Cecembia calidifontis: one gene and its partner. The protein of the gene in region 2 interacts with the protein of the main gene of each other region in a pairwise test. Links are inferred from orthologs where the notes say so. Each region holds a gene or a part of one and is shown on either strand. Other genes may lie near its edges.

Evidence for each region.
Region 1: the proteins of recA (region 2) and dprA interact in binary tests that used the Bacillus subtilis proteins (3 or more experiments, as listed by UniProt). The link is inferred for Cecembia calidifontis from one-to-one orthologs.

Annotation. Positions count from the first base shown.
Region 1 is NZ_SGXG01000001.1:3,313,953-3,317,253, forward strand. Bases 214-3,185 are described here. They hold dprA (DNA-processing protein DprA), read right to left. Parts: upstream 2,275-3,185; coding sequence 1,153-2,274; downstream 214-1,152. Other genes in these bases: ffh (signal recognition particle protein), read left to right, coding at 214-1,073; BC751_RS14265 (MerR family transcriptional regulator), read right to left, coding at 2,252-2,608; BC751_RS14270 (IS1380 family transposase), read right to left, coding at 3,007-3,185. Outside these bases: more of ffh, read left to right, coding at 1-213; more of BC751_RS14270, read right to left, coding at 3,186-3,301. UniProt on the Bacillus subtilis protein: Protein that helps load RecA onto ssDNA during transformation. Binds cooperatively to circular ssDNA, is able to bridge different segments of DNA. Favors the loading of RecA onto SsbA- or SsbB-coated ssDNA and formation of RecA-DNA filaments.
Region 2 is NZ_SGXG01000001.1:2,157,743-2,161,007, reverse strand. What follows is about bases 201-3,136. They hold recA (recombinase RecA), read right to left. Parts: upstream 2,217-3,136; coding sequence 1,185-2,216; downstream 201-1,184. Other genes in these bases: BC751_RS09485 (DUF3108 domain-containing protein), read left to right, coding at 2,387-3,136; BC751_RS09495 (ABC transporter permease), read left to right, coding at 201-1,017. Outside these bases: more of BC751_RS09495, read left to right, coding at 1-200; more of BC751_RS09485, read left to right, coding at 3,137-3,175. UniProt on the Bacillus subtilis protein: Multifunctional protein involved in homologous recombination, DNA repair and competence.

The DNA of each region.
Region 1 (3,301 bases), 1.2 Mb from region 2 along the record:
CCAAAGTGGATATCAACATCAAGGGTGACCCAGCAGTTATTTTGATTTCAGGTTTGCAGGGTTCCGGTAAAACCACTTTTTCAGGAAAGTTAGCCTATTTACTCAAGAAACAAGGCAGGCAGGTTTTGTTGGCAGCCTGCGACATCTACCGTCCTGCTGCGATCGATCAGTTGAAAGTATTGGGTGAGCAGATTGGGGTAGAGGTATATGCTGAGCCTGAGAATAAAAATGCTTTGGAAATTGCCAGTAGGGCAATAGAATACGCAAAAAAACAGGGTAAAAAAATAGTCATCGTCGATACAGCCGGACGTTTGGCAGTAGATGAGCAAATGATGAAGGAAATTGAAGCGCTTAAAAAGGCTCTTAATCCTTCAGAAACGCTTTTTGTGGTAGACTCCATGACAGGTCAGGATGCTGTCAACACTGCCAAGACATTTGATGAAAGGTTGGATTTTGACGGTGTTGTATTGACCAAATTGGATGGTGATACGCGTGGCGGTGCTGCCATTTCCATCCGTCACGTTGTCAATAAGCCAATTAAATTTATTTCTACAGGTGAAAAAATGGAAAACATTGATGTTTTCCACCCTGATAGGATGGCCCAAAGAATCCTGGGCATGGGAGATGTGATCTCTTTGGTTGAGCGTGCCCAGCAGACTTTTGACGAAGATGAAGCCAAGCGTATCAATGCCAAAATCCGTAAAAACCAGTTCAACTTCGATGATTTCCTTTCTCAGTTGGAGCAGATCAAGAAAATGGGGAACATTAAAGATCTCGTAGGAATGATCCCGGGTATGGGCAAAGCCATGAAAGGTTTGGACATTGATGATGATTCCTTCAAACCAATTGAAGCTATTATCAGAAGTATGACTCCTGCTGAAAGGGAAAATCCGGACATTATTGATGGAAGTAGAAGAAAGAGGATAGCCAACGGTAGCGGTAGGAGTATTACTGAAGTCAATAATCTGATGAAACAGTTTGCAGATATGCGAAAACTGATGAAGCAGATGAACAAAATGGGGGGCGCCAAAAAAGCCCTTGGAAATATGATCCCGGGCATGGGAAGGAGGTAAAAATTTGGCCAATTAAAAAAAGGGGGATGCGGATTTCTGAAATCGCATTCGGGAAGGAAACCAGTTTTCCTAGTATAAACTAAGGCCTTTTAAGCTTATATCTTTTTCCAGGTAGCGCCTGTATAAATCCCTCAAATTCAAGGTTTAATAACCTGATAGCTAAAGTGGAAACAGACATGTTGAGCAGAAGTGCAAGACTGTCTATTTCCACTTCTTTTTTTGTCTGCAACATCAGAAGAATTTCCTGATCTTCCTGTTCAAATTTGGAGAGGTCCCAAGTAGGGGTTCCATTATCTTTAGGGGAATCTTTGGACCAGGACAGACATTCTTCAAGATCTTTTGGCCCAGTATAAATGGAAGCTTTCATACTACGGATCAGGTTATTGCATCCCTCACTATAAGTTGCCTGAAGATTTCCCGGCACCGCAAACACTTCCTTATTATAGCTATAGGCAATTTCAGCAGTTATTAAGGCTCCGCCTTTCTTGGCAGCTTCCACTACAATCAAGGCATCTGAAAGTCCGGCAATTATTCTGTTCCTTTTTGGGAAATTGGTAGGGTGCATGATGGTTCCTGGGGGAAATTCACTTAAAATACCTCCAGATTCAAGCATGCTTTGCGCTGTGGATTTATGTGCAGAGGGATAGATTTGGTCTACGGAAGAACCTAAAACCGCAACCGTAGGCAAATTACAGGAAAGTGCATTACGGTGGGCTTCAATGTCTACCCCATAGGCCAATCCACTGATAACCATAGGTGCATAAGGCGCCAGGTCTTCGATGATTTTCTTGGTGATGCTTTTACCATATTCCGTTATATTTCGGGTACCTACTATACCCACAGTTCTTGGTGGATTAAAATTGATGTTTCCTTTATGGAATAATACCACAGGACAATCATCCAAGCCTTTTAATCTTATTGGGAAGTTATTGTCCGAAAAAGTTACTATTTCGATGTTTTTCTTTTGACAAGCCTGAATGATTTCCTCAGCTGACCTGAGATACTCATGTTTTTTGGACCTAAAAGACAGCAGTTTTTGACTGATCCTGGGAATTTTAGCAGCTTTACCTGCTGGCATTTCAAAAAAATTTTGGGCTGAACCTGCATATCCTACAATATTTCGGCAGATAGCAGGGCCAATTTGGGGGATAAAGTTAAGGGCAATTTCGTATATCAGATCATCTTTCGCCTGGTCCAACATGCATTTTGTCTCTTATTTCGATTAAAAAACGTTTGATTTGGTGAAGCCTATCCACCATACTGGCCTTATCAAATACTTTTTCCTGGTCATTTTTGATTACTTCCTGTGCGCCCTGAAGGGTATAGCCTTTCACTTTTACCAATTGGTAGATGTAGCGGATTTTTTCTATGTCATCTTTGGTAAAGCGTCTGTTGCCTTTTTTGTCCTTTTTTGGCTTGATGATGTCAAACTCACCCTCCCAATAACGGATAAGTGATGGGGCAACCTTGAACATAGTGGCTACTTCACCAATAGAATAGTATTTTTTTTCAATTTCTCTTTCTTTGTAGGGCACGGTTTTCTGTTTTAGGTTCGAGGCTTTTGGTTCAAATATGGTTCCAAATTTCAATTCCCATTGAATAAGCTAAATTTACTTTGCCTTTTTCAAGAAGTAAACTGTTTTTTAATCGATTAATTTTAAATAGCTGAAAATCAGCTTTATATTTTCTTTGACTTATTCCCTAAAATCCGCAGGATTTTAGTTTGGAGATTTGAATCTGCTTGTTTGTGTTCATTTTTGGTCTAGTTCGGGAATTTCTTCCCTTTGATTGAAGAGTGTTCATAGTTTTGAGACAATGGATTTTAGGTTTGAGGATAAAATGGACGGTTTTTTTCCTCAATTTTAATGGAAAAGGCATACCTCTTCCCTGTAAATCTTTATTTTTTGAGCTCCTGAGGGGTTTTTATCTGAATTTAGTTCAAAATCGGCTTGTAATCCTTACTCGTGAACAGTTTGAGCACTTCTCTTCTTCCCGTTCTTATCCACTTGGCTGAAACAGTGATAAATCTGAAGATAAACTTCTTGAGCCTGTCGGTAGGCTTAAGCCAATCAACTTTTCTGGAATACTCTCCAATGATATAGGTGTAAAAATTGGCATACATAGCCGTCATAAGCATAAAGGAGGTATTCTCTGCAAGGAACGAACAGGGCAACTTAGACCAGCCAAAGTCATTGTTGAGTACATCAAACAAGCGTTCGCTTGCACCC
Region 2 (3,265 bases):
GATTATCCCTGGTGGAAGTACTTCAGGCGACCTTATAACACATACGGCGAATATGTTTTCCTTAAGGACAAACTTAGAAATGCAGAAGCGGTAACATTCTCCGCATCGGCCAATACGACGGTACAGTCAGGAAGCAACTCTTACAAGGGCACCAATCTTTCCGGGGTGGTTTTTACATACAAGGATGTCTATGACCTTCCCCTGGAATCCGGTAGATTTTTCACAGAAATGGAAGTCAATGCCAGCAGGAATGTGGCCATCATCGGGGTCAAAATAGCCAACACCCTCTTCCCCGGAAGGGATCCCTTGGGAAAAGAACTCAAAATCAAAGGAAATAAATTTGTGGTCATCGGGGTGTTTGAAGAAGAGGGAGAAGGGCTTTTTGAAATTGCCTCCAAAGATGAAGCAGTGATGATCCCTTACGGCAGCTTTACCAAACTCTATTATGTAGGACAAAATGGGATTGAGCCCAGTATTGCGGTCAAAGGTAAGGAGGATGACATTGGGATGGTCGCTCTTGAAAATGAACTCATAGGCCTTTTAAGGGCAAAAAGGGGACTAAAACCGACCCAAGAGGATAATTTTTCACTCAATAAATCTGAATTTATCATGAATACCATAGGCTCCATCTTCGATGTAATCAGTGCGGCCGGATGGGTCATCGGAGGATTTTCTATATTGGTGGGCGGCTTTGGAATAGCCAATATCATGTTTGTTTCGGTAAAAGAACGGACCAATATCATCGGAATCCAGAAATCCCTTGGCGCTAAAAATTACTTTATCCTCTTCCAATTCCTTTTTGAAGCGGTGTTCCTTAGCCTGATCGGAGGTTTGGCAGGAATCATCATCGTCTATGGCATCACATTTGTCCAACTTGGATCACTCGAGCTGGTCCTTTCTTTTAAAAATGTCATTCTGGGACTTGGCATATCTTCGGCAATCGGAATTGTTTCCGGAATTGTTCCCGCAACCCTTGCCGCAAGACTGGATCCTGTTGAGGCCATCAGGGCGACTTGATGAATTAAAATCGCCTATCAGAAATGGGGATTAAAAAATGCAGCGAGAAGGACTTTATACTTCATACCGGCAGTATCTTACACGAACAAAAAAACACTCAAAATAGGTGAAAAGGAAAGGCAGCTTTTAAAGCCGCCTTTACTTTTTTGGAATAATGAGACCCGGTTTTAATCTTCTTCTCCAGGTTCAACTTTAACACTGGCACCCATTCCGGCTTTTTCTTTGATTTTCTTTTCGAGCTCTTCCATGAGTTCAGGATTGTCCAATAAAAGACTCTTAACAGCATCCCTTCCCTGTCCCAACTTATTGCCTTCATAAGAAAACCAGGAACCCGCCTTCTTGATGATATCAAATTCCACACCCAGATCGATGATTTCCCCTACTTTGGAAATCCCCTGTCCATACATGATATCAAATTCCACCACTTTAAACGGAGGGGCAACCTTATTTTTCACTACTTTGACTTTGGTACGGTTACCGATGACATTGTCAGCACCCTCTTTGATCTGTCCGATTCTTCGGATATCCAGTCTCACAGAGGCATAAAACTTCAATGCATTACCGCCAGTAGTAGTTTCGGGATTACCGAACATCACCCCGATTTTATCCCTCAGCTGGTTGATAAAGATACAGGCACATCCTGTCTTGTTAATGGCCCCGGTCAACTTTCTAAGCGCCTGGGACATCAACCTTGCCTGAAGACCCATTTTGCTGTCACCCATATCTCCTTCCAGTTCACCTTTTGGCACCAATGCCGCCACCGAGTCAATAACAATAATATCAATGGCCCCGGAACGGATAAGATGCTCTGCGATCTCAAGTGCCTGCTCCCCATTGTCAGGCTGGGAGATCAATAAGTTTTCAGTATCTATCCCTAACTTCTCCGCATAAGTCTTGTCAAAAGCATGCTCTGCATCAATAAAGGCCGCAAGACCTCCAGCCTTTTGGGCCTCAGCGATACAGTGCATGGTCAGGGTGGTCTTTCCTGACGATTCCGGACCGTAAATTTCAATCACCCTGCCCCTGGGTATTCCCCCAACGCCCAAAGCCATGTCAAGTCCAAGGGAACCTGTAGATATGGCAGGAACATCCTGGACCTTATTGTCACTCAGCTTCATCACTGTACCCTTACCGTAGGTTTTTTCCAGTTTGTCAATGGTCAACTGCAGGGCTTTCAATTTTTCGGTATTTGCGCTCATATATTCAATCTATCAAATTTTAATCCTGTATTTGGTATTAATACTACCTCGACCCAACTCATGCTCAAAGGATTTCGTATTTACTTTTTGGCAACAAAAATCAGGCTTCAGCAATATTTTGCTAATATTGGAATAATGTTTGAAAAGCTTCAAGCGGAAAGCTCAAATTAATGAAAAAAGTAACCTTTAAGTCAGTAATTGTCACATTTTTTTTCTGCCTGGTCGGACTTCAGGCCCTGGCCCAAAAAAACACGGCCTTTAAAACCGGGGAAGAACTGACCTTTAAGGTAAGTTTTGGTTTTTTGGATGCCGCGGAAGCAAAAATGCTCATCCATCCTAAAGTGTACCATACGGATAATAGGCCTACCTTTAAAATTGATGTCTTTGGACAGACTTTGGGGGTGTTCAAATTATTCAAGGTAAATGATAATTGGGGCAGTTACCTGGACACCGCCAAAATCATCCCCTATCAATCTTACAGGCATATAGAAGAGGGAAAATACAGAAAGCATGAAAGGGTGCTCTTTGACCATCAAAAGAAAAATGCCCATGTGAGACTGTATGACAGGGAAAACAAAGAGCTGGTCTCCACTAAAGATTACCCGGTCCCTGCAAATGTACAGGATATTGTCAGCGGCTTCTACTTATTGAGGACCATGGACCTCAAAAAACTGAAAAAGGGAGATATGGTCACCCTAACGGGTTTCTTTGATAAAGAAGTTCATAAAATAAACCTTATGTATACGGGAAAAGAGCAGCTCAAAACCAAAATCGGGGAATTTGATACCTTTGTCTTCTCGCCGATTATTCCGAAAAATAAACTTTTCAGAGGGGAGCAACCCGTGACAGTATGGGTTACGGATGATGCAAACAAAATTCCCGTAAGGATCAAAGCCAAGCTCTGGGTAGGTTCGCTGGATATGGAAATTACGGAAGCAAAAGGCCTTCGTAATAATTAATTCACCTACATGTAATATTACCTTAACAATAAGCTGGCTAATAAAAATTTTATGTTGTATTTTGATGCTGAATTGCACAAATCTCTTTTT